DNA from 2 places in the Paenibacillus sp. PvR098 genome. Region 2 is predicted to be linked to the other one. Evidence: riboswitches for the same ligand, from Rfam matches in the RefSeq annotation. Region 2 holds a riboswitch; the other holds the start of a gene.
The links. Region 2 has a riboswitch for cyclic di-GMP ahead of JOE45_RS24055 (Spo0E family sporulation regulatory protein-aspartic acid phosphatase). Riboswitches for the same ligand answer to the same signal wherever they lie in the genome.
Positions count from the first base shown of each region.

Region 1: another riboswitch for cyclic di-GMP. It lies ahead of JOE45_RS19175 (methyl-accepting chemotaxis protein); the one in region 2 lies ahead of JOE45_RS24055 (Spo0E family sporulation regulatory protein-aspartic acid phosphatase).

Region 1 is NZ_JAFIBU010000001.1:3,870,593-3,891,614, forward strand. Features, by position in the region: gene JOE45_RS19130 (cadherin-like beta sandwich domain-containing protein) at 1-4,539, shown strand, start outside; partial or broken gene JOE45_RS19135 (transposase) at 4,684-4,953, opposite strand; gene JOE45_RS19140 (hypothetical protein) at 5,097-5,237, shown strand; gene bla (class A beta-lactamase) at 5,445-6,362, shown strand; gene JOE45_RS19150 (penicillin-binding transpeptidase domain-containing protein) at 6,451-8,472, shown strand; gene JOE45_RS19155 (BlaR1 family beta-lactam sensor/signal transducer) at 8,556-10,334, shown strand; gene blaI (penicillinase repressor BlaI) at 10,423-10,812, shown strand; gene JOE45_RS19165 (YebC/PmpR family DNA-binding transcriptional regulator) at 10,966-11,685, shown strand; gene JOE45_RS19170 (ATP-binding protein) at 12,136-13,782, opposite strand; cyclic di-GMP riboswitch class I at 14,192-14,275, shown strand; partial or broken gene JOE45_RS19175 (methyl-accepting chemotaxis protein) at 14,547-16,259, shown strand; gene JOE45_RS19180 (DJ-1/PfpI family protein) at 16,722-17,402, shown strand; gene glgX (glycogen debranching protein GlgX) at 17,687-19,786, shown strand; gene JOE45_RS19190 (AGE family epimerase/isomerase) at 19,800-21,022, shown strand, end outside.
Region 2 is NZ_JAFIBU010000001.1:608,483-619,076, forward strand. Features, by position in the region: gene JOE45_RS03030 (DUF4023 domain-containing protein) at 1-105, shown strand, start outside; gene JOE45_RS03035 (DUF1294 domain-containing protein) at 287-550, shown strand; gene JOE45_RS03040 (ZIP family metal transporter) at 583-1,329, shown strand; gene JOE45_RS03045 (MmcQ/YjbR family DNA-binding protein) at 1,344-1,721, shown strand; gene JOE45_RS03050 (ABC transporter substrate-binding protein) at 1,896-3,509, shown strand; gene JOE45_RS03055 (ABC transporter permease) at 3,546-4,523, shown strand; gene JOE45_RS03060 (ABC transporter permease) at 4,520-5,386, shown strand; gene JOE45_RS03065 (ABC transporter ATP-binding protein) at 5,432-6,361, shown strand; gene JOE45_RS03070 (ABC transporter ATP-binding protein) at 6,351-6,977, shown strand; cyclic di-GMP riboswitch class I at 7,253-7,341, shown strand; gene JOE45_RS24055 (Spo0E family sporulation regulatory protein-aspartic acid phosphatase) at 7,409-7,594, shown strand; gene JOE45_RS03080 (HD-GYP domain-containing protein) at 7,644-8,282, shown strand; gene JOE45_RS03085 (stalk domain-containing protein) at 8,410-10,053, shown strand; gene JOE45_RS03090 (cyclase family protein) at 10,181-10,594, shown strand, end outside.

The DNA of each region.
Region 1 (21,022 bases), 3.3 Mb from region 2:
TCGCAGGCGACGATCGGCGAAGTCGCGCAATGGGTGCAAACCCAAGCCTACCCTACGGCATTTCAAATGAGCAGCACATTCAATAAACAGGCCATCGTTGAGATTTACGGGGCAGACGCGCAGACTAGGCTATATGCGCCAAGCGGCGAGCTGTATAGCCTGCAGTTTGATCCGAATCAGTCCGGCATGAATGCCATTTATGACGAAGTGCAGCAGAAACTGACCATTCTGCTTAACGGGGACGATCTGAGCGGGCAGTGGAAGGCGGTAGGCAGCAGCTTTACGAGTGTCGTTGCCTACAAGTCCAGCAGGAAGCTCAAATCGATTAAGCCGCTGCTGATGGAAGGGCGCTTTACCAAATTCTTTGAATTGGCGGAAAACGGAAACTATATGCTGACGGTCAGCGGTGGAGATGCTAACACGGTGATTACCGCCCCGGATGGCACTCCGTATGCCTTGAGCTTTGATGCTCCAAACGGCAATGCCTACCTACAGCCGGCGGCAGACCGGGTGCCGAGTACAGGCTTGAGCGGAGATCCGTTCCAGCAGACGCAGATTGACACGCCAAACCCGGCGAATGACGGGCGGGATACGCTCTACGTCTCGCTGTTGAACGCGCCTGCGGGCAAATGGACGATCCAAAACGCGAAAAAGGTGGATCTACAAATCCAGAAGCTTATCCCGTTGCCTGCGCTCAAGGCGTCTGTATCGCATGTTCCCGGAGCGGAAAACCGTATTCAAGTGACTTGGTCGATGGAGAATGCGGCGCCTGATGCGGAAGTGACGGTGATGCTTACGGACAGCGCGGATCAGTATATCGGAGAAGTGATCGCCGATGGTTTGTCTGCTTCCGGCAGCGCAACTATCGACATTCCCGCTTCGAAGATGCCCGGGACTTATGATGTGTCCGTGGCGAGCGTAAGCGCCGATAATGCCCCAGTGTACGCGATTGCGGAAGGAACGGTTGAGGTGACCGCTCCGTATACGCTCCATGCGCCGGAGCAGCCGGAGGTGCTTTCTACAGGCAACGGAGAAGTGTCGCTGCGTTTTTCTTCCCTATCGGGAAATGTAACGGCGTATCGGATATGGGTCAGCGGAGGCGCTGACGGCGAAGCTGCCGCTCCGATCATGGACTTTGCCCCGCAGTCGGGGAATTCGCAGTATGCGGTTGTTTCCGGATTGTCTTCCGGGGCTTCCTATACCTTTGCCGTATCGGCTATCGGACAAGAGCAGGGACGTTTGGTATTGAGTCCTGTATCCGCGAGCGTGACAACGGAGCTTCCTGTTCCTCAGCCGGCTGTTTTGGCGATGTCGCTTGACGCGGGCTCGCATGCGGTCATTGAACGCGCCTATACGGCATTGGACGGAAGTGAGGAAACGCTGCTGCTTACTGCGGCTGAGCAGGCTTCCCTGCAGGTAACCTCAGATCAAGGCGCAACGCTTGTACTGTCTGTTAATGGGCAGCAGCTTAGCAATCAACAAGTATCGACGGGCGGGACTTACGCATTTAAGCTGCATGAGCTGCTTAACGTAAGTGCGATGAAAGAGCGGGAGTACAATCTGCTGATCGAAGCGGTCAATGCTCGCGGTGACCGCAGCCTGGCGTACCGCAAGCTGTTTATTGATCGCACCGGCCCGCTGCTGATCGCGTCCGGCGGCGATGATCCGCAAGGTAATCCCCTTTCCTTGAACGGTACGGTTACAGGTGACAGCAAGGTTTATATTACCGGTCAAACGGACGCCGGAGCGAAGCTTGACATCAATGGAGCAAATGTCCCTATCGATGACGAAGGACGCTTCGTATATTACGCTCCACTCGATTGGGGAGCGCAAGCGGATCGGAGTCGGATTACGATTACGGCATCCGATGAGATTGGCAATAAGACGGAATATGGCTTTGAGGTGCTGCGAGATACGGCAGGAATGATCCCGACGTACCCTAGCGATCTTGCGGCACTGACGACAAGAAGCGCGAAGATGAGCGCGCCTTATGAATTCGGCACGACCTCGCATCAGGCGTTGGCATACTCGGATAAGGTTCGCGTCTACGCGGTTCCGATGGTTGTGTCCTCCGTGGTGACTGTAGACGGACAAGAGCTTCCAGCAAGCGGTTATGTGGATGTCGAGGTGCCGGCGGCAGGACGTACCGTGCAAATACGGGTTCATTCTGACAACGCGGCAGATAAGCTGTACACGCTGCAAATTGACGGAATGCGCTCCAGCGTGGCGGCCTTGCGTACGTTGAAGCTGAATAACGCCTCGGTTACGCAAACGGGTGAAGAACTGGCTGCACAGCCCTTTACAGGAGCAGAAGAGACCTATGCCGTTTATGTGGACAATGCGGTGGACACCGTTACCCTGACGCCAGGCGCGTTGAAGGCGGGATCAGGTATTCAGGTGAAGGGGCAAACCATCCAGAGTGGGCAAGCTTCCCAAACGATTCAACTGCAAGTTGGAGAGAATCCAATTCCTGTGGAGGTTACCTCGCCGGATGGCTCGGAAACGCGCAGCTACCAGATCACCGTATGGCGGGAACAAAGCAGTAACGCGCAGCTGCAGCAGCTGGGACTGGCTGCGGACGGAGCGAAGCTGGTACCCTCCTTTAATCCGGCTGCATTGAATTATCAAGTGCTCGTGCCTTATGCGACAGAAGCCTTTACGCTTTTGCCTGTTACGGAACAATCCGATGCAACGATTCGCATCGATGGTCAAGCCGTGACGAAAGGTTCTGCTCTATCCATTCCGTTTAACAAGGATGCACAAACATTTGCGGTCGAGGTAAGTGCGCAGGACGGCACAACACTCACGTATACCGTTTCCGTGCTGCGTCAGCAGGTGTTGCCTATACAGCCGCCTTTACTGGCGAGCTTGCAGGTGAATCCAGTTTTGAATAGCCCCTTTACACCTTATAAGCTTAACTACAGTGCCCTTGGAACAACTCCTTACAGTAATGCGACGGTAACGGCGATCGCTAATGACCCGCAAGCCATTGTGACGGTCCAAGGGGTATCTTTGAAGGGCGGCGGCAGATTCACGCCTGATCTCGATTTGGGAGATAATACGATTATCGTGAGTGTCGAATCCGCTGATCTAACCGCCTCTCAGACTTACTCCATCGATGTGGAGTATGTAGAGGAGAATTATTCTCAAGAGCCGGCCCAGAACGTGCGTCAAACGACGATTTCAGGCGGTACCGGAGCCTGGACGGATCAAACCTCAATCGTTCGGACCCGTACGGAAGATGGAAGGACACTCGATACGGTGACGCTGAATGCCGAAAAAGCGCGCATCCTACTGGAAAAAGCGGTTCAGAACCAGGACGGCATCGCTCGTATCTATGTGACTGACGTGCCTGATGCACCTGCGGATGAGCGGATTGTAAGCTTAAACGCCGATACCGTGACCTTGCTTGCAAACGGCGGTATGTCGCTGCAAATCGTACTTCCTGAAGCGCAGCTCGCTCTATCGGCAGCTTCGCTGCAGCAGCTAAGTAAAGATGGAAAAGATGCTTATTTCCGGGTTGTTCCGAGTCGCTCCGACGCCGAGCGCAGCGAGGTTACATCGCGCGTTCAGGCCGCTGAGCTGGTGCAAAACGCGGCAGGAGGTCAACCGGTCGCCATTATCGGACAACCGGTCAAGATTGAAACGAATTACTCGGGATACACGACAGAGCTCATATTACCGCTGAATAACTTGACGCTGCCTGAGAATGAAGCTGCAGCCCAAAAAATATTATCGGAGCTGGCAGTTTATATCGAGCACAGCGATGGCGACAAGGCGCTTTCGCAAGGAGAAATCCGTTATGATGCCGAAGGCAAGCTGGTCGGTATTGCTATTGAAATCAACAAGTTCAGTACATTTACAATCATTCAGAAGAATGGAACAGAGGCGTCTGAGGCCATTGAGCCTTACCTCTCGGGCTATCCGGATGGGACCTTCCGTCCTTCGCAAGCGATCACGCGTGCGGAGCTGGCAATGATTCTAAATCGCGTACTGACCCAGAAGGCGTCCGGGGACAGCGCTTCGTTATCGACACAGGAAGAACAGGCAGCTGCAGCCGGTTACCCTGATGTCCCTGCGTCGCACTGGGCGGCGGATGCGATCGCCCATATTCAGCGTTCCGGGCTCATGGTCGGCGACACAAACGGTATGTTCCGTCCGGATGACGCTGTCAGCCGCGGGGAAATAGCTACTATTGCAAGCAGACTGCTGTCTGCGGCCAAGGCAGGCGATACCCCGGTAAGCAGCTATCGCGATATGGATGGTCATTGGGCATTCCAGTCCGTTACGCGAGCCAGTGCATCCGGGATTTTGCAGGGCTACCCGGATGGTGCCTTTCTCCCGGATCAGGAGCTGAACCGCGCAGAAGCCGTGAAGGTGCTAAACCGCTTGTTTGAACGTCCGGTATCCGAAGTTCTGTTGTCATCCAGCTGGCCGGATGTGCCGGAAGGACACTGGGCCTTGCAGGAAATCGAATCGGCTTCAAGCAGAGTGATTTTACTGCCGGATGGTAGGGTAAATACGGTGCCTATTCGATAAGAGGACGTATGGCAGTTCAGCCTTTAATCATGATATTCAGATAAAAAGGAAGGGGCTGTCTCATAAGTAGTATCAAAACTACTGAGAAACAACCATAGTTTACAAATAAGCCAACGATTGAGTGAAAAAGAGCGAGTTTGGTGGTCAGATTCCCACCCATACTCGCTCTTTTTCCTTCGTTGTTGCCCATGTGAGTAGATTATGGGCAAGGGAAAGCCACCCGACCTCCAGGCTCACTTTAGGCAAGCCGCGAAGCAGGAAACGCCGGAAGCTCCGGTTGCTTTTCATTTGTCCAAACACACTCTCGGGTTCAATCATACGACGAACGGAAAGCTTGTATCCTTCTTCACTTTGGAGCAGCTCTCGTGCTTGCTGCTTCTGACGAAGATACTTCATGCTGACCCGCATTTCCCTAGCTTCATACTGTATCGACTTATCCGGTTATCCATATATTCGACGCTTCGGTTTGAATGGCTTCAGCCTTCGTTCTGCCGAATCTACCTGTACTCCATACCCCATAGCCTGTCAGCCATGACGCATGCAGGAGTATTGGCGGGATGGCAAGTCTTAAGGATTCGATCCTCTCGCGTAAATCCGTTTCGTCTAACAACTTTGCATACCGTAAGGTCATTTCAGGAGAGGCATGGGCTAAAACTGAATCGGTAGGAGTTAGCAGTTCAGGTTCCAAAGTGACCTGATTGAACAAAAAATGAGTTTGACATTTTCAGATTACAAATGTAGTATTGGATTACACTTGTAATATGTGATTATACAAGTAATCAATTAAAGAATGGAGGATAGATTTGTTTTCTAAAAAGTAGCGCATTTGTATTTTGAAGATCAGAAATGAGGATTGGACTTTGAAAACAAAACATGGATTTATATTTCGAGTAAACAAGCTAAAAATGGCCGCATCGATGTTTTTGATCGCTCTTCTGCCGCTGATCGGCTGCGCAAAGACTGAAGTGCCTACGGCTGCTGTCAAGAATGAAGAGACATTGCCATCGGCTAAACCGGCCGTCACGGATCAATCGTTTTTACAACTAGAGAACGAATATAATGCTAGGCTCGGCGTTTACGCAATCGATACCGGAACGGGACGCACGATTGCTTACCGGCCAGATGAGCGGTTCGCTTATGCGTCTACATACAAAGCTCTGGCGGCAGGTGCAGTTCTGCTGAAGAGCTCGATCGAGGAACTTGATGAAATCATCACCTATTCCAGTGATGAGTTGGTTACCTATTCGCCCATTACGGAAAAGCATGTATCGACTGGAATGACTCTAAGGGAAATAAGCGATGCTGCCGTTCGCTATAGCGATAATACGGCGGGAAATCTCTTGTTCAAGCGGCTAGGAGGTCCCGCCGGCTTCGAAGCGATTCTTAAGCAAATCGGCGATAATGTCACACAAGCGGACCGCTACGAAACCGAGCTGAACGAAGCCGCCCCTGGAGACGACCGTGATACAAGCACGCCAAGGGCTCTTGCCACCTCACTTCACGCTTTTACAGTCGGTGACGCGCTTCCGGCAAATAAACGTACGATCCTTACGGATTGGCTGCGAGGAAACACGACAGGAGACGAACTGATTCGCGCGGGTGTACCTGAGGGCTGGACGGTCGGAGATAAAACCGGCGCAGGGAATTATGGAACGCGAAACGACATTGGTATTGTTTGGCCTCAGAACGGCGATCCCATCGTCATTGCGATACTGTCAAGCCGCGATAAGAAGGATGCCGGCTATGACAACTCACTCATCGCACAGGCTTCCAAGGCTGCATTGGACGCTTTGATGCGAAACGCTAAGGACCCGTCACAATAATCACAATGAAAGGCTTGCAAATTGCTTATAAGGCAGTTAGCGAGCCTTTCATATGATTCCTTAATTATTGTTCAAAGGAGAGTGCCTTATGAAGAACGCTCGTTTTTTATTCTGCATGTTCCTATTCCTATGCGTTCTGACGGGCTGCAAAGAGAAGATTCAACCGGAAGATGTGTTTACAAGCTATATCGGGTATTGGCAGCATGGACAATATGAACAAATGTACGAACTGATCAAACCGGCCCAAGACATGATGACGAAGGATGAGTTCGTCACTCGCTATCATTCCATCTACGAAGGGATCGAAATGAGCAATCTTAGCGTTACCCCCGTTATTCATGCCGACGAAGCGGGAAAAGACGCATTGGACATCAAGACGTTCCCTTATCAACTTAAGATGGACACCGCGGCAGGACCGATCGCTATCGACGGTGCCATGCAAATCATTAGAAACAAAGAAACGAATCAGGAATGGAAAGTGGCATGGAAGGAATCCTTACTATTCCCGTCGATGGAAAAAGGAGATAAGGTGAACGTTCGTACGCTGAAGGCGGAAAGGGGGGACATCTATGACCGGTTTGGCCGGAAGCTTGCTGCAAACGGAAGCATCGAAGTGCTAGGGATCGTTCCGGGTCAGCTTGGGGATGCGAAGAAGGAAATAATCGCCAAGCTCGCGGAGAGGATTGCGGTTCCGGAATCGTTTATTCAGCAAAAACTCGCGGCTTCATGGGTCAAAGATGATGCTTTCGTACCCATCGTCAATGTGACGGGAGATCGGGGTAAACTTGATTTTAGCGATTTGCAGGGGGTAACCAAAAGAGAGAAAAGTGCAAGGATATACCCATACGGAGAAGCTGCCGCTCATTTGACCGGGTATATCCGACAAGTCACTTCCGAAGATATCGAAAAGCATCCGGAAAAACGGTTCGGTCCTACCGACGTTGTCGGGAAAGCGGGAATGGAGATGCTTTACGAGGATCGACTAAGGGGACGGGACGGTATCCAAATCACAATCGTCAAAGCGGAAGGACAGGTAAAAGAAACGCTTGCCAAGGTCGAGCCTGTGAACGGAGAGAATATCCATACGACGATCGATGCGCTGCTGCAGGATTCGATTTATCGATCGTTGAAGGCAGACGCGGGAACGGGGGCCGCCATTCACCCCCGGACGGGTGAGATTTTGGCGTTGGTCAGCAGTCCGGCTTACGATCCGAATCTTTTTATTCAAGGGTTATCTTCGGAACAATGGAATTTGTGGAACGAAGACCCCAAGAAGCCGCTTTTAAATCGATTTACAAAACTGTACGCACCGGGTTCCGTATTTAAACCGATCACTGCTTCTATCGGATTAAAGCTTGGGGTAAGCGCGGTCAATGAGATCAAGACCATCACTGGATTACGGTGGGCGAAAGATGAAAGCTGGGGCAGCTATTATGTGAAACGGGTAAGAGATGTTCCCGTCGAGAGCCTTACGGACGCTATCGTAAACTCAGACAATATATACTTGGCCCAAGAGGCAATCGAAATCGGTGTGGACAATTTCAGCAAGGAGGCCAAAAAATTCGGGTTTGGAAGGCCCTTGCCGATTTCGTACCCGTTTCCCCAAGCGAGTTTATCGAACAACGGTTTAACCAGTGAGATCCTGTTGGCCGATTCCTCCTACGGACAAGGAGAAGTCGCGATGAGTCCGCTGCACCTGGCCTTATCCTATACCCCATTTATCAATGGAGGGGAGCTGATAACGCCAGTACTGGAGCTTATGGAAGGCGAGGAGCCTCGGGGCAAACCATGGGGAGAGCCGGTTCTGGCTCCGGAAACGGCCACAGCGGTAAATCGCATGCTGCTTGAGGTTGTCGAAAATCCTAAGGGTACAGGACACGGATCGTATGTAAAAGGTCGTCGGATTGCGGGGAAAACCGGTACAGCGGAGTTAAAAAGAAGCAAAGAGGAGAAAGGTCAAGAAAACGGTTGGTTCGTGGCTTATGATGCGGAACGAACCGATATATTGATGGCGGTCATGATCGAAGATGTGCAGAATCGCGGCGGGAGCGCTTATGTCGTAAGAAAAACGGCACCTGTTCTCCGAGAGTACCTAGAGGGTCGGCATTGAGAAGTTAGTTTGATAAACCGATATAGAAATGCGATATTTTTAGTAGGTACCTTTGTAAAGGTTGAAGGAGGGAGACAGGCAGCATGTTTTTTTCGATGTTTGTGATAAGTATCGTCGTTTCTTTTTTTTCCACCGCTGGTATTATGCTGATTAAAGCAATCTTTCAAAAGCAGCTTACTGCAAAATGGCACTATAATTTATGGTTTTTATTGATGGTTGCATTAACGATTCCGTTGATCCCGAGTCATTTTTTTCAATTCGGAACGGTTTTTGCCGGCTTCGATGGGAGTCTATACAATGGAATAGGTTTTTCTGCAACCGGCTCAGGAACTCAAAACCCTGGAAATGCGAATGGGCTGCAGGAATTTACGATTTCCGTAAATCGTTCCGCTCCGGCATTTCTTCAGATCATTACACCCGCAGTTTGGTTTGCCGGGATGTTCGCCTTTGCTATGTTAACCATGCATTCTTGGCTCAAAATCAGGAATATGAAAAAGAGGTCCCGTCGCGTATCCAATCAAGAGGTTTTAGACTTATTAGAGCGGTGCAAACAACATCTGCATATGGATAGAGATTTGATCGTCTTGGAATCGCCGCTTGTAAAATCTCCGATGTTGGTTGGTTTGTTTAAGACGTATCTTGTGTTTCCAGTCCAATTCACCGAATGGCTTTCTCTAGACGAAATAAAATATATTTTTCTGCACGAATTGAATCACTTGAAACAAAAGGATAACATAACGAATTATGGGATCGTCGTGTTTCAACTCATCTATTGGTTCAACCCCCTTGTTTGGATCGCATTTAAAAAAATGAGATTGGATCGTGAAATCGCCTGCGATATCGCTGTGCTGCAATCATTGGACGACCATTGCCATGCCGAATACGGCCATACGATTATCAACTTTGCGGACAAAGCGTCACAGCCTATGAATTTCGCTTTGGCAAGTCAACTCGTCAGTCCAAAAAGCCAAATCAAAAAACGCATCGAAACGATTGCAAGATTTCAGGCTGAATCAAAGGGGTTGAAAATAAAAAGCCTCGCTGTTTTTTTGCTTGCGGGCGTCTTCGTTTCAAGTCAAATTCCGCTCGTTTCCGCGATGGCCCGCGATGACGATCAACGCTATTCCTTTACAGGCGAACGTACCGTTTACGAGGATCTAAGTTCCTATTTTTCCGGTTATGAAGGAGCTTTTGTATTGTACGATCTGCATGCCGATCAATATCGTATTTACAACGAACGGAAAAGCACATGGCGGGTTTCCCCGGATTCCACTTACAAAATGTATAGCGCTTTGATTGGTCTGGAGTCCAACGTCATTTCGGACAAAAATTCCAAAATCGAATGGAATGGCGATATGTATCCATATGAGGCATGGAACAAGGATCAAAATTTGTCTACGGCGATGAAGAACTCCGTAAATTGGTATTTCCAAGCTATGGAGAGCAGGATGGATCGGACGAAGCTGCAGGCATATATAAAACAATTAGGCTATGGGAATGCTGACATTTCCGGTGGAACGGAGCCGTTTTGGCTGGAATCTTCATTAAAAATTTCTCCGGTTGAACAGGTACAACTTTTGAAGGCATTGTATACAAACCAATTTGGATTCCAGGAGAAACATATCCAGACCGTGAAAGATGCGATAAAATTGGAAGAAAAGGATGGCGCGCATCTTTCCGGCAAGACAGGTACGGGCGCTGTCAATCATAAAAATATAAACGGATGGTTTATTGGGTATGTAGAGAACAATGGCAATACCTACTTCTTTGCAACGAACATTCAAAATGAAGATCACTCGAACGGGAGTAAGGCGGCGGAAATCACATTAAAAATTTTGAGGGATAAAGGCATATATTCATGACATCTTGGTGGATCCGCCGAACATTGCAACGGCAGATTTCCCAAGGTAGCATGTAAACTACACATGTAATTTATGAGGGGTGACGGGGATGTCCAAACAAGTGCCAGGAATTTCTGAAGCAGAATGGGAAGTCATGAATGTGCTTTGGGAAAAGGCTCCACAAACCGCTAACGAGGTCATCCACTCCTTGCAGGAAAAAACGGATTGGAAGCCTAAGACGATTCGTACTCTATTGGATCGTCTGGTCAAAAAAGAGGTAATCGGCGTCAAACAGGATCAAAGGGTTTATACCTTTATTCCTCTATACACGCAAAGCGAATGTCAACGCGCCGAGACACAATCTTTTCTTAAACGAATTTATGGCGGGACGATGAAATCGATGCTGGTTCAGTTTATCGAAGAACAATCTATGACCGAGGAGGAGATCAAAGAGCTGCGCTCCATTTTGCATGAGAAATCCGAAAAGCGTAAAACATGAGCAATAGACATTGAAAGTCAGTCAAGCTTCTTCGGAAGTTTGGCTGGCTTTTTCTTTTTTTGATATGGATGCGATACGATCATTAAAAGTACACATTGTTAAAGAAAATCAGTTATAATGGATAAAAAATAAAAACAAGAAAGCGGGAACAGCATGGGCCGTAAGTGGAACAATATTAAAGAGAAAAAAGCGTCAAAGGATGCCAATACCAGTCGTATTTATGCAAAGTTTGGGCTCGAAATCTATGTGGCTGCAAAGAAGGGCGAACCCGATCCAGAATCGAATCAAGCCTTGAGATTCGTACTGGAGCGAGCAAAAACGTACAATGTGCCGAGAGCGATCATTGACCGCGCGATTGAAAAGGCAAAAGGCAGCTCTGATGAAAACTATGAAGAACTTCGATATGAAGGCTTTGGACCGAATGGATCCATGGTCATTGTGGATGCTTTGACTAACAACGTCAACCGTACCGCTTCGTCTGTGCGTGCTGCATTTACCAAAAACGGTGGGAACATGGGAGTAAGCGGTTCGGTAAGCTATATGTTTGATGAAACGGCTGTCATTGGCGTAGCGGGTAAAACAGCTGATGAAGTAATGGAGATATTAGTGGAAGCCGATGTAGACGTACGCGATATTCTTGAGGAAGATGAAGATGTTGTCGTTTATGCTGAACCTGACGCATTCCATGCAGTACAAGAAGCATTCAAAAAGGTTGGCATAACGGATTATACAGTTGCAGAATTAACAATGCTTGCACAAAATTACGTAACACTTCCAGAAGGCACTGAGGCACAATTTGAAAAATTGATAGATGCATTAGAGGATCTGGAGGACGTTCAACAAGTATACCACAATGTGGATTTCGTTGAATAATCCGACAATTCTAACGTATCTTTATTAAAAGAAGTGGGGACTTAGCAGTTTTCGGTATCGACAACGGAAGCCAAACCTCAGGTGGTTGAGGCTGGCTTATTTCGTCGGGACAGTCGCTGCATGCGGCTTGATCTGTTAGTCGGGTATGATCTCTGTTCGAGTTTTAGTGGTGGAGACAATGGCTGCTTGGGGTCATGCTCAGCGATCCGTTGCGTGTATGATTTTGATTGAAAGGTATGCATAGAAAGAACTCACTCTGTACTATGAGATGTGGGTTCTTTTTTTTCCTGATCCGACTCCGAAACGAAATCCCGCTTTAACGATGGAAATCCGTTGTTATCTCGTTATCCCCATCCAGTCATGACTATTCACGTTCCATAATATCACCTGGCATCCAAGTGTCTGACATAATTTGGCAGGGTAAAGACAGACAGGGAGGGAGCTCTTATGTTAAGCCGTTATTCTATTTGAAATGGGCAGCCGTACTTCTGCGATCGTTCCGATTCCGACTTTACTGCGGAACGTGATGTTGCCGTTATGGTCTTTAATAATTTTTTTACAGACGGTCAGCCCTAGGCCTGTGCCCTTTTCTTTCAAAGTGAAAAACGGTTCCCCCAGCTTCGCAACGCGATCTTCCGGAATTCCGATTCCCTGATCTTCAACAGAAATTAATAGCGTTTCTTGATCTTCCTGCTTCGTTTTTATGAAAATTTGACCGCCCTCAGGCATTGCTTCAAGAGCATTCTTTAACAAGTTGATAAATACTTGTTTCAAATGGTTATCGACACACGTGATCAGGGGAAGCTTATCTTCGGCCCGAAAGGTTACCAACGTATTATGCAATAACGCTTGCGGGTGCATAAATGCAATGATTTGCTCTAAAAGCTCCTTGATATTGGTTTCCTTGACCATCTGGACTTGCGGTTTGCCTAAATAGAGCAGTTCGTTGGTGATGGTCTCAATCCGATCCAGTTCCTCATACATGATGTCTAAAAAAGAGGGCTTAAACGTTTCTTTCTTCATTAATTGAATGAACCCTTTCAGTGACGTTAAAGGATTGCGGATTTCATGGGCAATACCCGCCGCGAGCTCGCCAACCATGGATAGCTTCTCGGTTTCTCGTATGAGTTCTTCTGTTTGTTTTCGTTCCGTAACATCCCTGCTAATCACAACGACCTTATCTATTTCACCTTTGATGCCAAGCACCGGCATGTAATGGGATTCAATCCAAACCCAATGACCGCTTTCATGCAGGTATCGGCATTCCGCTCGGGCCGCTTTTTTCTCTATGACGAGTTCCGTCCAAAGTTGAATCAGCTGAGGATAATCTTCTGGGTGTATCATTTCTTTGATCCCTTTTCCTATAAATTGTTCTGTTCTTAAACCGATGACCGGCAGATAAGAGGGAGAAAGATACACTGCGTTTCCCTCCACGCTCAGAACAGCAATTAAGTCCGAGGAATTTTCCGCAATCAACCGATAATTGGCCTCGCTGTGTTCTAACCTTTCTTTTGATTGGCGAAGTTCTTCCATAACTTTGTAAGATTGCCTAAGGGATTCTATAAAATGATAGGAGAAAATCGAACCCAAAATAAAAGCAACCGCAAAGTGTAAAAGTTCAGGATCAAACAAACTGGAGTAAGCTCCGAGGTACCATAAATAAGCATAAACTTCTATCATGACCGCTAAGGTGATCGTGTACCATTGCTTAGATCTTGGGATTTGTGACTTCATAATAATTTGAGTGATGGTTATCGTGCACATGAGACTCATTAGAAAAGCTACCGGAGAAGAATCGGTAAACATGAGAATACGAAATATAAAAAGCAGCAGGGAGGAAACCAGCGTAGGGATCCAACCCCCATAAAATAAAGCGAGAACAACGACGATTTGCCGCAGATCTGCAACATTGCCGTTGAGCGCCTTGCCAATATACATTAAACAAACGCCGATGACCCCGTAAAAAAAACCGATGATCAGTTTATCTGAGAGCGGAGAAAACCAATTCAAAGGCTTTCTGCGATTGGTAATATACCGTGAAATGAGAAAAAGGGAAGAAAGAAGCAAACTTATATAAATAATTAATTGTAGAACCACACTATTACCCTCCTAATGGTGTATGACAAAATGATGTATGAGCAACGGTAGAAAATTTAATATTTTTCCGATTTGAGATGTTGATAGCTTAGCTGTGTTGTGTATTTATTATATTACAGTATGAACAAGGACAAAATACCTAAAAATAAAGCCTACCCGCTCGAATTGGTATTGCGGCATACGCATAAAGCAATGTGAGCCCTAATGTCATAGTGGAATCAATAAAAAATATGTCTGTATTTTCCTGCTACGAGCCTTACTATGGACGGATAAGGAGAAAATGCCGGAAAGTGTTCATATGTATGTGATGTCGGGGATTTAATCATTCGTTCCTGAATTGCTACTTGATATTAGTAACACCAGCATGTTACTATGAGTTAGTCAATTTGTCGAAAATTGTCATTTTACCAATTGAAAAAGGCAAACCTGTCGAAAGGCAGGGACGCAAAGCCACGGGTCTAAAGTTTCATGCTATGGCAGCCGGGCCGTCAATGGGGGAAAAAGAGACTGCCCCGTTTTTTATAATGGGGACAGTTTCTTTTTTTATTAGGTATCAAAATCAGGGAGGTAATGCCGAGCGCGCTTAACGGAACTTCTGGAAACAAAGGTAGTATACAGTGTACAACTCAGAGGGGGAACACACAAGCATGTTGAAAATGAGCATTAAGTACCGACTAATGATCGCGTTTCTAGTGATTTTAATTTTGCCATGCAGCGCCATCGGATGGTCTTCATATCAGAATGCAAAGAGCCAGATTACCGAGCAAATTGAGCAAAATGCAAGCATCAGCGTTGATTTTACGAACAATCAAATTAAGGATATTATGGCCTCAAGCTTATCAAATATCGATTATTTGGGGAAAAATCTTAATGCTGATTTATCGGCTCCGGAGATCCGAAAAGTATTTGAAACATTTTTGGAGATAAACGCTGAATTTGAAAATGTACATTTTGCAACGCATAACCGTGCAATGTATACATTGCCTGAATTAAAGCTGGCCGCAGACTTTGATCCTTCCAAACGGCCGTGGTTTATTAAGGCCATGGAAAGTAAGGGGAAAGCTGTCGTTAATGATGCCATCGCCTCCGCGGACGGGTCAGGTAATGTAGTGGTAATCCAATCGAAAACATCCGATGATGGTTCTGGGATTGTGGGCGCGACATTGAAGCTATCAAAAATGGCTGAACAAGTGAAAAACATCAAGGTAGGCCAAAAGGGCTATGTCATTATTATGGACAAAGACCAAAAAATCATTATCCATCCGACGGAAAAACCAGGCTCCAAAAGCGAATCCGAATCGACCGCAAAGTTTTACGAGAAAGCCTCTGGAACGGTTGACGTTAATTTTAATGGTGAGCAGAAGAAGGCGGTATTCGTAACTAATCCGGACACCGGATGGAAAATTATTGGAATTGTTGATGTTTCGGAGATCACGGAAGCGACCCGAGGCATTTTCCTTACGACCATCGCAGTTATTGCTGTAGCTATGGCACTTGGAATCTTGCTCGTATTCTGGATTGTCCGTTCCATAACTACGCCTCTAAGAGAATTAATGAATTCGACTGAAGAAATCGCAGACGGAAATCTGACCGAGGAAATCGTAATTCGTTCCAACGATGAATTAGGGCAGCTATCTGTCTCCGTTAACCAGATGGTACATAAATTACGAGGTTTAATCGGGGGAGTGATAGATTCCTCTGAAAGAGTCACTGCCGCATCGGAACAAATTTCTGCAACGACGCAAGAGATTGCCGGCGGAAACGCATCACAGGCAGAAGCCGCGCAGAACATGCAGGAGCTGTTCAACGAATTGTCCGTGGCAATCAATTCCGTTGCAGAAAGCGCAGAGGAAGCGGCTGAAATGGCTTCTAAAACGACAGGCATCGCGCATGAAGGCGGAGATATAGTCAAAAAATCCATAACCGGCATGACCCAGGTCAGCTCGCAAATGACACGACTTGAGGAAGACTCCAATAAAATCGGGGATATTATCGAAGTCATTGACGACATCGCGGAGCAAACCAATCTGCTCGCCCTTAACGCAGCCATCGAAGCCGCACGCGCCGGAGAACAAGGCAGAGGATTTGCAGTGGTCGCGGATGAGGTTAGAAAGCTCGCCGAACGCAGTGGTGATGCAACCAAGCAAATTACAGCTATTATTAAAGGGATGCAGGAAAACACTCGTAAGAGTGTAATGGCTGTTTCTGAAGGCGTGAATCATTCCGAAGAGACAGGGAAAGCCTTTGAAAGAATTATTGAAATGATTAACGAAACGGAACGTAAAGTAGGCGAAATTGCGGTTGCGTGTGAAGAGCAGGCTGCCCAGTCCAACGAGGTGATGCATTCGATTGAAAACATCTCATCCGCAACTGAGCAGGCGGCTGCGGCATCAGAGGAAACGGCGGCGACTGCACAATCACTCTCGCAGCTTGCCGAAGGCTTGAATGAGTCTGTATCTATCTTCAAAATTAAATAAATAACATTGCGTATGGTTATTCCGCCATTGAACGCATATAGTTATCACCGCTTCCTATTGCCATAGTAGGGTTCCTCCTTGGTGACTTTAGCAATTACCAAGGAGGAATCCTATTTTTTGTTGTAAAGAGCTAGCGATAAGAGATTTCAAAGAAAAGTTGGTAAGTGGACTAAAATTAAATAGAAGTAAAAAAGGAGACCTCAGCCGGGTCTCTTTTTTCTTGGCTTACATTTCGGATGTTCCCTTGTATAAGAGGAAGGTAAATGGAAGTCCTGCTTCGTGAGTATCTAGGTCGTACCGTCGAAATCATATACGCCTTGACCGTGAAAACAAAATCATATGAATTCTAAATTATTTTTTAGGAGAAAAGCGTGATAATCACCGTCTCAGCTAAATAGAATACATACTGTTTGGTTAATATTTCCAACACGAAATAAATTGAAGAGAAGGGATGTAAAGCAAATGGCGGACGATATCCATTATGGGAGAATACCTGCTCAAGGAAAGACCAAGGGGAAGATCGGGGTGTTGGTCGAGTCCCATTATGATGAGACCGAGTTTCGGGCGTTTAATGAATATTTTCCTAAGAACGGTTATTCAGTCGATTATATCAGCCATTTGTGGGGGAAAGAATATCTGGACTTTGTGGGCAACGATGGTACAAGCTGTGTCAGGGTGGACGTGGAGGTATCCGACATCCGTACGGAGGATTACTGCGGTATTGTGCTGATCGGTGGTTACGCTATGGACCGGCTGAGATATGAGGCGAATCCGAAGCAAGGTCAGCTCAATCAAGCGCCGGCGGTTCAATTTCTGAGGGCGGCGGTTGAAGCATTGAACCGGGGACAGGTGAAAATCGGAACCATTTGCCACAGCCTCTGGCTCTTCTGTGCAGATCCGCAGCTGCTTGCCGGCCGAAAAGTGACCTGTGCGCATAATGTCATATCGGATGTACAAAATGCAGGGGCAGAGGTTGTTTTCGAGGGAGATCAGACCCAAGAGCTGGTCATTGACGGTAATTTAATCACCGGGAAGCATCCAGAAGTAGTTGAAACCTTTGTCCGTGTATTTTTAGAAGAAATAGAGAAAGCCGTGAACCGTAATCCACTTCCGGAGGAATGTCATCAAGAAAAGAGTCAATGACTACCTCGGCCTAACCGCAGATTACTCCAGGCGGGGTCGGGTATCCAACCCGCTGCCGGCCAGAATGATCGAAGACGGTATACAGTTTGCCGGGTTGAAGAATGCGGTACTTCCGCCGGTCAATGCGTCCTACGTTCGAGCAGATCGAACGGGAAAACAAAGAGTGGTGGCCGACCCACTGCGAAGCGCTTAGACAGGGGCGGGCGGATATTTTAACCGCTGATAATCGGGAGGACTTAGGCCGCAAACTCGTGTTTATGTCCAACAATGAGGTGAAACATTAGATGGCGTTCACAATTGATACGTATGTTGGAAGCTTATCGGTATACGCAGGAAGACCTCACCCGCTAGGGGCTACCCCGGATCAGAACGGCGTCAATTTTTCTTTGTTTTCCAGTCATGCCACTAGCGTAGAGCTTCTCTTATTCGAAGGCCCCCAGTCCGTCGAACCGTTCTTAACGGTTCCTTTCTATCCTATTGAAAACAAAACCTTTCATTTCTGGCATCTCTATATAAAAGGCGCAAAGCCCGGGATGTATTACGCTTATCGGGTGGACGGTCCTTTTGATCCGAAGCAGGGTCAGCGCTTCAATAAAAACAAAGTATTGATAGACCCTTATGCCAAAGGCAACAGCAACGTGCTGTGGAACCGGGTCGATGCATGCACGCCGGAGGATAACCTGACGACCTCCATGCGCAGCGCGATCATCGATGTTGCGGATTATGATTGGGAAGGCGATAAGCCCATCAACCGCCCGATGAGCGAAACGGTCATTTATGAAATGCATCCAGGCGGGTTTACAAAATCCCCTACTTCAGAGGTAGACCATCCGGGTTCATTTCGGGGCATTATTGAGAAAATCCCTTATTTAAAAGACCTGGGCATTACGGCAGTAGAACTGATGCCCGTGTTCGAATTCGACGACAAAGAAGTGTTACGAATGTCTCCGGAAAATGGGGAAATTCTTATGAATTATTGGGGTTACAGCACGGTCAGTTATTTTGCTCCGCACCGGGCCTACTGCGTGGATTCGGAAGCCACCGAGCACATCAACGAGTTCCGCGATATGGTGAAGGCGCTGCATAAGGCAGGAATAGAAGTCATCCTGGATGTTGTCTTTAACCATACGAATGAGGGCAATCATATGGGGCCCACGCTTAATTTTAAGGGACTGGACAACAGCACCTATTATTATCTAAGCGAGAACAAGGAATTTTATATGGATTATTCCGGCTGTGGCAATACCGTCAACTGCAATCACCCGATCGTGGAGAAGATGATCGTCGAGTGTCTGGAATTTTGGGTGCAGGAAATGCACGTTGACGGCTTCCGCTTTGATGAGGGCTCGATCATGACTCGGGGAGAAGACGGACGGCCCATGGTGCATCCTCCCGTTGTGTGGCATATTGAGCTTTCGGAGACGCTGTCCGATACGAAAATCATTGCAGAAGCTTGGGATGCGGCGGGTCTATATCAAATCGGGCATTTCCCAGGGTACCGCTGGGCGGAATGGAACGGCAGGTTCCGCGACGACATCCGCCGGTTCGCCAAAGGGGACCCCGGCATCGTTGGGGAAGCTGCCTCGCGAATCGCAGGGAGTGCGGATATTTATCAATCGAGCGGGCATCTACCGATTAACAGCATCAACTTTATTACTTGCCACGACGGCTTTACATTAAATGATTTGGTTTCCTATAACGGGAAGCATAATGAAGCCAACGGCGAGTGGAACCAAGACGGTATTAATGACAATCTGAGCTGGAACTGCGGATACGAAGGGGAGACCAACGACCGGGAAATTGAAGGTCTCCGCAACCGACAGGTTAAAAACATGGCATCATTCCTCTTGCTATCTCAGGGGGTTCCGATGATCTTGGCAGGGGATGAAATCAGAAGAACGCAGCACGGAAATAATAATGCTTATTGCCAGGATAACGAAATCAGCTGGTTTGATTGGCGTCTTACGGAAAAGAACCAGGACATCTACCGTTTCTTTAAGGAAATGATCGCCTTCCGCAAAAGGCATCCCGTACTGCATCGGAGAAGATTTTTCAACGGTGAATTGAATGACCGGGGGCTGCAGGACATGATGTGGCACGGATGTAAATTGTTCAGTCCAGGATGGAACGATCCGGAGTCTAGGGTGCTTTCCTTTACCTTGGGCGGACTGAATCATGATACCGATATTCACGTCATTCTTAATATGGATTACCGAGATCTTGATTTTGAACTTCCATCTATAAGCAATCGTTCATGGTATCGGGTGGCGGACACGTCGCTGGCGGCCCCCCAGGATATCGTTTCCGACGGCCAGGAAGTACAGTTTAACGGGTCAGTCTATCCGGCAGCAGGCAGAAGTGTTGCTGTTTTCATGTCCAAATAGATGGAGGAATCGAATGAATAACTTGAACTTTACTTTTTCGGATCTGGTTGCGGGCTATGTTACCTCGACAGATTGGAGTGCAAATAAATTTAAGCTTAAGACCACGGACGGCAGGGAATACGAAATTGAGCTGACTTCAACAACGTACGGGGAATTGGTGCGTAATTTCGGTGAGCCGTATTTGGATCGTACCGGCCAGATGCAGGAGCTCATCCAAGCAGGCAGCTACCTGTTTGCCTACGGCGTCTTCTATCCGGAAAGCGGGAGCACGCGTCTGGAAGCGAAGCATCTGGTCTTCAATGGAAAGCAAGGGTCGGAATTCCGCTTTGAGGAGCGTGACTGGTGGGTTCAGCAGCTGCAAAATTTAGCGGACTTTTATTTGCGCTCCCAATTTGAAGGCGGGGAAATCAATTACCGTAATTACCGGACGGCATTGACGCTTGAAGGAAAGAAGATCAATAACACGAACCGACAGGAAACGGATACGATCTCGCGCCTGGTGTACGGCTTTGCTTCGGCCTATATGCTGACCGGGGATGAACGGTTTTTGGAGGCGGCAGAGAAGGGAACCGAGTATTTGCGGGATCATATGCGCAATGTGGATACGCGGGAGAATATTGTTTATTGGTACCATGGGATTGATGTGAACGGCTATGACGATAAGAAAATTTTGGCCTCTGAGTTCGGTGACGATTATCATGCCATCCCGATGTATGAGCAAATTTATGCGCTCGCCGGTCCTACACAGACGTTTCGTATCACAGGAGACAGCCGTATATTAGATGACATTGAGAAGACCATCCACTTGTTTGAAAAATTTTTTCTCGATAAGGAAAAAGGCGGCTATTTCTCTCACATTGACCCGGTTACCTTCAATCCGCGCAGCGAGTCGCTGGATAAAAACCGTGCCCGTAAAAACTGGAACTCTGTCGGCGACCATGCTCCCGCTTATTTGATCAACCTCTGCCTTGCACTGAACGACGACAAGTTCAAAGAAATGCTCGCCTATACCGCAGATATGATTCAGCAGCATTTTCCCGATTATGAGAACAGTCCTTTCGTGAATGAGCGCTTTCACGAGGATTGGAGCCACGATCAGGAATGGAGCTGGCAGCAAAACAGGGCAGTAGTAGGACATAACTTGAAAATTGCCTGGAACCTGCTTCGGATCCATCATGTTCATCCGAACGGCGATTATGTCACTTTTGCAGAGCAAATCGCTCAAATCATGCCGAA
Region 2 (10,594 bases):
AAGCTGCACGATACCCAGAAGAAGGACGAAATAAACCGGAAGCATCAAGGAGACGGGCACCCGGATAAGAAGCTCCCGGCCAAACAGCACCGCAACGGTAATTAAGAAAACATGCACTACAATTGAAACCGCCGAAGGGCGGTTTTTGCGTCGTTCAGCAAGCAGGCATACTCCCATGAGGGCTTGACAGGATGACACGGAGCAGATATCGTCTTTCTAAGAGTAATGATATTTACATGTTTCTGGGAGCGGACATTAATAGACAATCCACAGAGGGGGAGACGCAGTGGAACTATGGGTCATCTATTTGCTCGTCTTGAATCTGATCTCATTTGTCATCATGGGATACGATAAAGCGCAGGCTAAAAAAGGCGGCCGCAGAATAGCTGAGAGAACGCTATTTATCATCGCCGCGGCGGGTGGAGCACTGGGTATGTGGATGGGCATGCGAAAATGGAGACATAAGACAAAGCATGGATCTTTTGTCTATGGAATTCCGCTGCTTCTAGCCTTGAACGCTGCTCTCGTTTATTATATCGCGTTAGCTTGATACGATTCTGAGTTCATTTTTGGAGGATTTATATGGAAGCTATGCTGTGGGGAGGCTTCGTATCGTCGCTGGCAACGGCGCTCGGTGCGATTCCGGTCCTTTTTATGAAAGAATTATCACATCGAGCCAAGGATACCTTACTTGCTTTCACCGCAGGCATCATGGTATCCGCCTCCATGTACAGCCTGATCCCTACCGCCTTGGCCATGTCCGGCTTACTTGTTCTCTGCGTAGGTGTAATGCTTGGTACCGTGACGCTGACCCTGCTCGAAAAGCTGGTGCCGCACATTGATCTTGTGCATGCCGGAGAAAGCCGGGTCATTGGAAAATTACCGCTTGAACGCAAGTCGATTCTGTTTCTGACGGCGATGACGCTGCACAATTTGCCCGAAGGGCTCTCCGTTGGGGTAAGCTACGCGAGTGAGCAGGAGGAGCTTGGACCGTTGGTCGCTATATCGATGGGTCTACAGAATGCGCCGGAAGGCTTCTTGGTCGCGTTGTTTCTCATCATGCAGAAGGCTCGTAAAAGCACGGCTATTTTTTTCGCACTTTTTACGGGGATGCTGGAGTTTGCAAGCTGCATCATCGGGTTCTATTTGACTGCATATGTAACCGGACTTATTCCGTACGGCCTTGCATTTGCAGGTGGCGCTATGCTATTTATCGTATATAAGGAGCTCATACCGGAGAGCCACGGTCACGGCTATGAGAGAATGGCGACCTTCTCTTTCATCATCGGGCTGCTGGTGATGATCGTGTTGACGGAAATCTTGGGGTAACGGAGGAATACTCTATGGAACATGACAAAAGGGTGAAATCCGGCAAAGGATTGGACGTTCTTGAGCGTGTCAGGGAAACGTGTGCTTGTATGCTAGAGGTAGAAGAGAAGGTAGATTCGTTCGGCCATAGTTCGTTTCGGGTGAACAACAAGCCTTTTGTCATGATAGGGGAGAATGACCATGAAGGGTCCATTGCGATCAAGACGGATCACGCTTCACAGGAAATTCTTCTGCAGCAAGGCCGCTATTACAAAACGCCCTATATCGGGCAGCACGGCTGGGTTTCGCTGCGCCTTACGGAAGTGCTCGACTGGGCGGAGCTGAATGATCTCATCGTTGAAGCTTATTTGCGTATTGCTCCGAAGCGGCTTGCGCGGAGGCTCAAGGAATGAACGGCTTTCTGTTGTTGGCCAACCATAGTTTTGTTGTTCGCAATACACTGCCCGAACTCAATTCAGGCAGTGTATTTTTTTATGCATTGGATAGGTGACGAGAAGAAATCACTGTGCTACAATATCTATTATTCGTGCTACGAAAATAGGATAATTAGATTTGGAGTGGAGAGAGTGAAGCGGCAATCCTTTCGCGTTATTTTGGTTTTAGTCGCAGCAATTGTCTTGATTGGCCTTGTTGCAGGCTGTTCATCAGATGCGAACCCGAGTTCAGAAGCTTCAGAAGCAATTAAAGAAGAGCTCATGATGGCCATCGGATCTGAACCGGAGACAGGCTTTGATCCGACCACCGGATGGGGGCGTTACGGCGCGCCGATTTTCCAGAGCACACTATTAAAGCGGGATCATGAGCTGAGCATCGTGAATGACCTTGCAACCGGTTACGAAATCACCAGCAGCGGAACGGTATGGACCGTTAAGCTCCGTAATGATGCAAAGTTCTCTGATGGCAAGCCGTTAACTGCCGCAGATGTGAAGTATACCTTCGAAACCGCGGCGCAGAGCGGCTCCGTGGTCGACCTGACCAACATGGAAAGCGTGGAAGCCACCGAAGAATTCACCGTAAAATTCACTTTGAAGGAAGCGCAATCGACTTTCGTATATAGCTTAGTCACAACAGGAATTGTTCCGAAGCACGCGCACGGTCCGAATTATGCGGCCAATCCGATCGGATCGGGACCTTATCGGCTCGTGCAATGGGACAAAGGGCAGCAGCTGATTGTTGAGGCAAATCCTGAATATTACGGAGCTAAGCCTTTCTTTAAGAAGCTGATATTTTTATTTTTGAACGAGGATGCGGCCTTTGCTGCAGCTAAGGCCGGTAAGGTAGATATATCTTACATACCTTCTGCTTTCAGCAAACAGACGGTAGAAGGTATGCGCCTTGAAGCTGTGCGCACTGTCGATAACCGGGGAATCGCATTCCCCACAGTTCCTTCCGGAAATAAAACAAAAGACGGATATCCAATAGGTAACGATGTGACTGCAGATATTGCCATTCGCCAAGCGATCAATAGAGCTATCGATCGCGAAGCCCTTGTCAAAGGCGTATTGGAGGGACATGGTACACCGGCTTTTACCGTCAATGACGGCCTTCCATGGTGGAATTCAAAAAGCATCATTAAGGACGCTGATTTAGACGGAGCCCGAAGCATCTTGGCAGACGCCGGTTGGAAGGACTCTAATGGTGACGGTATTGTGGAAAAGGGGGCCTTGAAGGCAGAGTTCACTCTTGTTTATCCGGCCAGTGATGTGACGCGACAATCTCTTGCGATCGCCGTGGCGGATCATATGAAAGCAATTGGAATCTCAATTAAGGTCGAAGGCAAGAGCTGGGACGATATCAGAACCATGATGCATTCCAATGCCGTGCTTTTCGGCTGGGGGAGTCACGATCCGGTCGAGATGTATAATCTGTACAACAGCAAGTATATGGGGAAGGATCTTTTCAACCCCGGATATTACAGCAACCCTACGGTCGACAAATATATGACTCAAGCTATGAAGGCAACCAGCAAGGAAGAAGCGATGGAGTACTGGAAGAAAGCTCAGTGGGACGGAACAACAGGTGTAAGCGCCTTGGGGGATGCTCCATGGGCATGGCTTGTGAATATCGATCATCTGTATTTAGTCAAAGACGGTCTTGATATCGGAAAACAGAGAATTCATCCTCATGGTCATGGCTGGCCGGTGACAGACAACATCGAAGAGTGGAAATGGTTGAAATAGAGTGAGAACGGAGCCTTATACCCCATGATACGGAGCATGATCAGATTTATATGGATGAAAAGCCTACGGCTTGTATTTCTGCTAGTGGCTATCAGTTTCATTTCATTCTTGCTTCTAAGCCACTCTCCTATTGATCCGGTTCAAGCTTATATTGGTGCTGATATGATGCGCGTGAGCCCGGAGCAGCGGGAACAAATCGCCGAGTATTGGGGACTGAATCAGCCATTGCTCGAGCGTTATCTTCATTGGGGAGCTGCAGTACTGCAAGGGGATTTGGGTACCTCCATGATGTATCGCCTTCCTGTGGTGGAAGTGATTGGAGAACGGTTTGCGAACTCCATTGCATTGATGGGAGTCTCATGGGTATTATCGGGACTTATCGGATTTACCGCGGGTGTCATAGCTGCGATGAACAAAGATACCTGGGTGGATAAGCTGATCAAATGGTATTGCTACACGCTGGCATCCACACCAGCCTTTTGGTTGGGTTTGGTGCTGCTCATTGTTTTTGCGGTATGGCTCGGCTGGTTTCCGGTAGGCTTGGGCGTTCCGGCGGGTACACTGACCGAGAACGTAACCTGGGGAGACCGGATATATCATATGGTGCTGCCTGCATTGACGTTGAGCATCATCGGAATCGCCTCTATAGCCCTGCATACGAGGCAGAAGCTGCTCGATGTGCTATCGAGCGACTATATTTTGTTTGCGAGAGCCCGCGGTGAGCGTGGATTGAAGCTGTTTTGGAGACACGGACTCCGCGGGGTGGCTCTGCCGGCGGTGACGCTGCAGTTTACAGCCTTCAGCGAGCTGTTTGGAGGGGCCGTTCTGGCGGAGCAAGTATTTTCATATCCAGGATTGGGTCAGGCTACAGTGGAGGCGGGTTTGCGGGGCGATGTCCCGCTTTTGCTTGGAATCGTTCTGTTCAGCGCGGTATTCGTCTTTTCCGGTAACACCGCGGCGGATTTGATATACCGTGCGGTAGATCCAAGGATCAGGGAGGGACGTTCCGTATGAGTAGTTTGTTCGTCCCTGAACGCAATAACAAGCGTTTTACATCCAAATTCAATCACAGACAGCGGGCGTTGCTCATGGCTGCTGCATCTGCTGCTTTAATCGTGGGGACATGGCTCACTGGGCTGTTGTTGGATGATGTGAGTTTATCCACTAATCTCGAAATGCGTAATTTAATCCCGTCTCTTTCGCATCCTTTCGGTACAGATTGGCTGGGTAGAGATATGTTCACACGCACACTAAAGGGTTTAAACTTAAGTATTCAGGTGGGTATGATGGCTGCTGCCGTGAGTGTAAGCATCGCGGTCATTCTAGGAATGCTCGCCGCAACTATGGGTAAAACAGTCGATCGAATCATCGGTTGGTTGATCGACTTGTTTTTGAGCGTGCCGCATCTAGTTACACTTATATTAATCAGCTTTGTACTAGGCGGAGGTGTCAGAGGGGTTGTCATCGGGATTGCTTTGACTCATTGGCCGAGTCTGGCGCGTGTGATCCGTGCAGAGGTGCTGCAGCTGCGTTCGTCTGAGTTCATCCAAATCTCGCGTAGAATGGGCAAGTCGCGCTGGTGGGTCGCCGTTAGGCATATGATGCCCCATCTGATTCCCCAGATGATGGTAGGCTTGCTGCTCGTGTTCCCACATGCGATTCTTCATGAAGCCGCTATTTCTTTTTTAGGTATGGGATTGTCTCCTCATCAACCCGCTATCGGTATTATCCTATCCGAGTCGATGCGATATTTATCTACCGGCCTTTGGTGGTTGGCGTTTTTTCCAGGCCTCTGCTTGCTGCTTGTAGTACGTTCCTTCGACACGGCAGGAGAAAATATACGTTTGCTGTTGGACTCGCATCGGTCTAATGAGTAACTGTATGAGGCCATTAGGCGAACAAAAAGGGAGGTTCATGCGGGAATGACTGTTCTTTTGGAAGTGAATGATTTGAGCATCTCGTTCCTGCAGTATATCCAAGGTTTCCGGCAAAGCAAGCTAAGCGTGGTGCATGGGTTGAATGTTACTGTGAATGCAGGAGAGATCGTTGCATTGGTGGGCTCAAGCGGCGCGGGTAAAAGCTTGCTGGCCCATGCTATATTGGGAATTCTTCCCGACAATGCGGAGATATCGGGTAAGATTCGTTATGAAGGAGAGGAGCTCACGTCTGCCAGGCAAGCAGCGCTAAGGGGTCGTGAGATCGCTCTTGTACCGCAATCGGTCAATTATCTCGATCCGCTGATGCGTGTTGGAGCTCAGGTCCGAACCAAGCGTGGAGATACGAAGGATGCGGTCAAGCAACAGCGGAACGTTTTTGAGCGATATGGGCTTTCCCCCAAAGTGGAGCAGATGTACCCTTTTGAATTGTCCGGAGGGATGGCTCGACGTGTGCTGGTCTCCACAGCGGCCGTCAGCGGGGCAAGATTAGTCATTGCGGATGAACCAACCCCCGGCCTCGACGCAGCCATCGTTCGAGAAGCGCTCGGCTTCTTCAAAGAGCTGGCCGACCAAGGGTGCGGAGTGCTGTTCATTACTCACGATGTAGAAGCCGCGCTTCAAATCGCTCATAAAGTGGCGATCATCTATGCCGGAACGACCGTTGAGACGGCTCGTCCTGAGGACTTCTGCGGCAGCGGGGAATGGCTGCGCCACCCATACAGCAAGGCACTGTGGAGAGCGCTACCGCAAAACGGGTTTGTGTCGTTTCCCGGCTCCCAGCCTCATCCGAACGAGCTGCCGCCGGGCTGCAGGTTTGCCCCGCGCTGTCAGATGGCCACTGCTGAATGCATGCATTCTTTACCTGACATGCGTGAGCTGAACGGAGGATTGGTGAGGTGCATTCATGCTACTTGAAGGACGAAATCTTGGTTTTCATTACGAAGGGGCTCCTTGGATTTTTAGAAATCTGGATCTCGTGATCCGGCCGCGTGAAGTGGTAGGACTTGTCGGGCCGAGCGGCTGTGGGAAATCCACGTTGTCTCGCATTCTGGCAGGCTATGAAAAGCTGACCGAGGGAACGGTACTGCTCGATGGCGCTCCTGCGCCCACGAAGGGTTATCATCCGGTTCAGCTGATATTTCAGCATCCGGAGAAGGCAGTCAATCCGCGTTGGCGCATGCGGGCGATCCTTAAGGAGAGTTGGGAGCCCGATGAAGACCTTCTTGCCTCCTTAGGGATTATGGAGGAATGGCTTAACCGTCGACCCAGCGAGCTTTCCGGTGGCGAGCTCCAACGATTCTGCATCGCCCGTGCGCTTGGTCCGATGACCCGTTTCCTGATTGCCGATGAGATCACCACGATGCTTGATGCTATTACTCAAGCCCAAATATGGCATGCTGTGCTGGAAATAGCCGAGAAGCGGGGCATGGGTGTACTTGTGATCAGTCATGATAAGCATCTGATTCACCGGCTCTGCAGCAGAGTAATGGAGTGGGACTTCTTCAAGGAATCATCAAGGGTTCCGCAATGAAGCTGATGGTAGTGAATTTTAGTTCCAAGGTTTAATAAAATGCATCAACGGCGAATTTATATCGCGGCTGGTGCATTTTATTATGCATGAATGCCTAGTGCGACATCATAAAATCTAGTTCTGAAGCAAGGAAAATTATAGTAAAAATGTGGGAAATGTGTTAGAATGTAAGCACAGATTGTCGAAACTGCTTTTTTATACACTATCCATGTCGAAAGTCTTACATTATTCATCTGATTCACACACAAAAAACCAACATTTTACATAAAATGATGGTCCGATAAAGGCACAGCCATTGAAAAGTGGTGTCGCAAAGCTATAGGGGCTACCGTGTGGAAACACACCATGCCAGCCAGCCGCCGGAATGAGGTCGGAAAAGCCCTTCATTCGGAGGGCTTTTTTTTTACAACTTGTGCGGGAGGTGAGAGGACATGTACGGGGTCTTCAATGAAAAGCGTCTCCAACACTTATCGGAAGAAATTGAGACGATCCGGACTCGAATGCATGGGATTTTCAACATCAAACATAGTCTATCTGACCCGGAAGTTAATGCAATAAGCAAAGAATTGGATTGCGCTATTATTAGGTACCAGGAATACACTAAGCGGCTTATGTAAAATGAGTAGAGAGGCAAGAGAGAGCTTGTAACCGGAAAGGATGATGTCGATGATCGGTAATCAGGCGGTGAATGGACTTACACAATTATTAGTAAAAGATATAGCGACCTATGAGCACAGCATCAGGATAGGGAAAATGGCTAAATTGATGGCTGCTTATCTGAATTACGATGAACAGCAGACCCAAAAATTAATTGCAGGCTGCTGTTTACACGATATGGGCAAGGTACACATCCATGAATCCATTCTTAAAAAGAAATCCTCACTGACACAGGAAGAGTGGAAATTTATGAAGCGCCATGCTTTTTTTGGTGTTCAGATGGCCATTATGGAAGGAATTACAGATCAAGACATCATAGATACCATACATTATCATCATGAGCGTTGGGACGGTACGGGTTACCCGACAGGGTTGCAAGGAACCGATATTCCGTTGTATGCTCGCATTTGCTCCATATTGGATGCTTTCGATAGTATGATTTCGGATCTTCCATATAAAAAGGGCATGTCCATTCAACATGCTCGTGAAGAGCTTATTCGGCAGAGTTATTCACAATTTGACGGTCGTTATGTCCAGGTGTTTCTCACGATACAAGATATCATATTGGCTTATATTCAAAGGGATTCTGTCCATTCTGCTTCTTATTTTGCTAGATCAGTATATCATCCGGAAATCATGCAGCAGTGAAATATGTCATCGATATTGATAGGTGGCTTTTTTTGATTTTGCAGAAGGAAAACCGGGGGAGGGTAATGAAATAATAATAGAGCGGACTGAGAGAAACCGAGCAACTATGATTGGAGGGGAATTATAATTGAATAGGGTAATCGTGTCCAAAACGTGGAAGATCTTACTTGCCTTCTGGATTACGATGGCTATGCTGGCCATTCCGGCGCCACGGGCGGAGGCTTCATCCTTTTCTTATATGTCGTATCCTAAAGGAACGGTTGGTATTTCCAAACCGGACATCGGATTTGAACTTAGTAACCGGAACGAACTGCAGGTGAATACGTTTCGTATGAAGCTGGATCAAGATCTTGTTTCGGGAACATGGGATAACGAATCGATGAGCTTTATTTATACACCGACTACTGCTTTACAGCCTGGAGAGCATTCGGTTGAAGTGGAGCTGCAATTCTCAGGCTACGAAGCAGTCAAGTTGAATTGGAAGTTTAAGGTAGCGGACAACCCTGTAAGCGAGATTCCTTCTGAGTTCACGGAGAACCATCGGCTAGGTCTGAAAGCGATCAATGATTATCGAATACTGTACGGGTTAAAGCCTTTAAAGCTTAACGGCAGTTTGACGTTGGCAGCTAAAAATCATGCGCAGTATTTGTTTGCGAACCGAGTGGCACAGACGATCTCACCAGTCTCGTTACACGATGAGAAGAAAGGCTTGCCAGGGTTTACAGGGGCTACACCTTCCGATCGCGCAAGATATGCCGGATATTCCTTTGGCGTCGGGGAGGATGTTTCCTTCTATACCGGAACGCTCGTGGAGTCTGTCGATGCGTTGTTTGACGCGCCGTATCACCGCAAGCCCTTCTTAATGCCTCATGTTACGGAGGCAGGAATTGAAATGGTCGGGGATTATGTCGTCATCATGTTTGGCTACGGGGAAGAAACCGAGCTGCAGATGACTGTATCTCCGGCTCCAGGAGATCCTTATGTTCCACTGGATTTTGACGGTTATGAAACTCCGGATCCGATTCGCATGCACCCAGCAAGAGAATATCCAGTCGGTTATCCGCTCATGGCTCTTGTTTCGGGAAGCGATATCGAAAAGGTGCAGCTGCTCGAATCCACTCTGAAGGATGAATCGGGACAACCGGTAAAGCTGCTGCTTAACAGTCCGAGTAACGACAATCAATTGAAAAACAGCGTGATCCTGATTCCGGCCGAGCCACTGAAGCCGGACATGCTGTATTCCGCTTATGTGAGGCTGAATGTAACCGAGAACGGCCTTTCTAGAACAATTCAGAAAGCTTGGGATTTTCACACGGAGCCGGTTTCTGGCATTGGAAAGCAAAAACTACACAAGGACGTTGCGGCCTATGTCAGGTTGACGAAGCAACAAGGCGGCATCAATCATGTGGTTACTTTCAAGCTGGATGATGATGATTATACGCTGGATGATGTATCGTATCTACTGAAGAGGCAGCCGTTTATTCTGGAAGGGACGTCCTATTTATGGGTGAGAGACTTGGCCGATGCTCTAGGAGCTTCCGTCACTTGGGATGACAGCCGCAAAGCCGCGATCTACACCAAGAACGGCCGAGAAATCACTTTCTTTACGGGACGTAACGTATATTCTATTAATGGGAAGGAATATACGACCGACTCACCGGCCCGATTGGAGGAGGAGCTCACAATGATCCCGGTTCGTTTACTTTCAGAAGTATTGGGAGCTCATGTAGAATACATGCAGGAAACGCGGAGCGTTAAGATCATGTATTGACACTCCTAGCTTAAGCTGTGTTTTGTCCCACGGGTAAGGCACAGCAAAATAAAGCACAGCTGATCAAGATCGTAGATGCAGTTAGGTTAAATTAAGACTAACGAGGGTCACATCTGGAGGTTACACCATGAGGGTTATTGATTTATCGGAGCCAATATTTCATAGAATGCCTGTTTATCCAGGCGATCCGGAAGTGAAAGTTGAAGTGATCCATTCCTACGAGAAGCAATCATGGGAGCTGCGTCAATTGACTTTGGGAACGCATACCGGTACTCATGTAGATGCTTTTTCGCATATGCATAGGCAGGGTAAAGCCATCGATGAGATTCCTATTGAACGTTTTTTCGGGACGTCACAAGTTGTAAGTTTATTCTCGGAATGGCCGGTGAATAAAGGATTATTTTTTAAAGAAGAAATCGGGATGGAGTGGTTTGAACGCATCCATCAATCAAGCCCGACTTTTGTAGGAGGGAAGATCACGGAGGATTTGGAAAGGGCACTTCTTGGCATTGGAATCATAACTTATACCAACTTGGTTCAT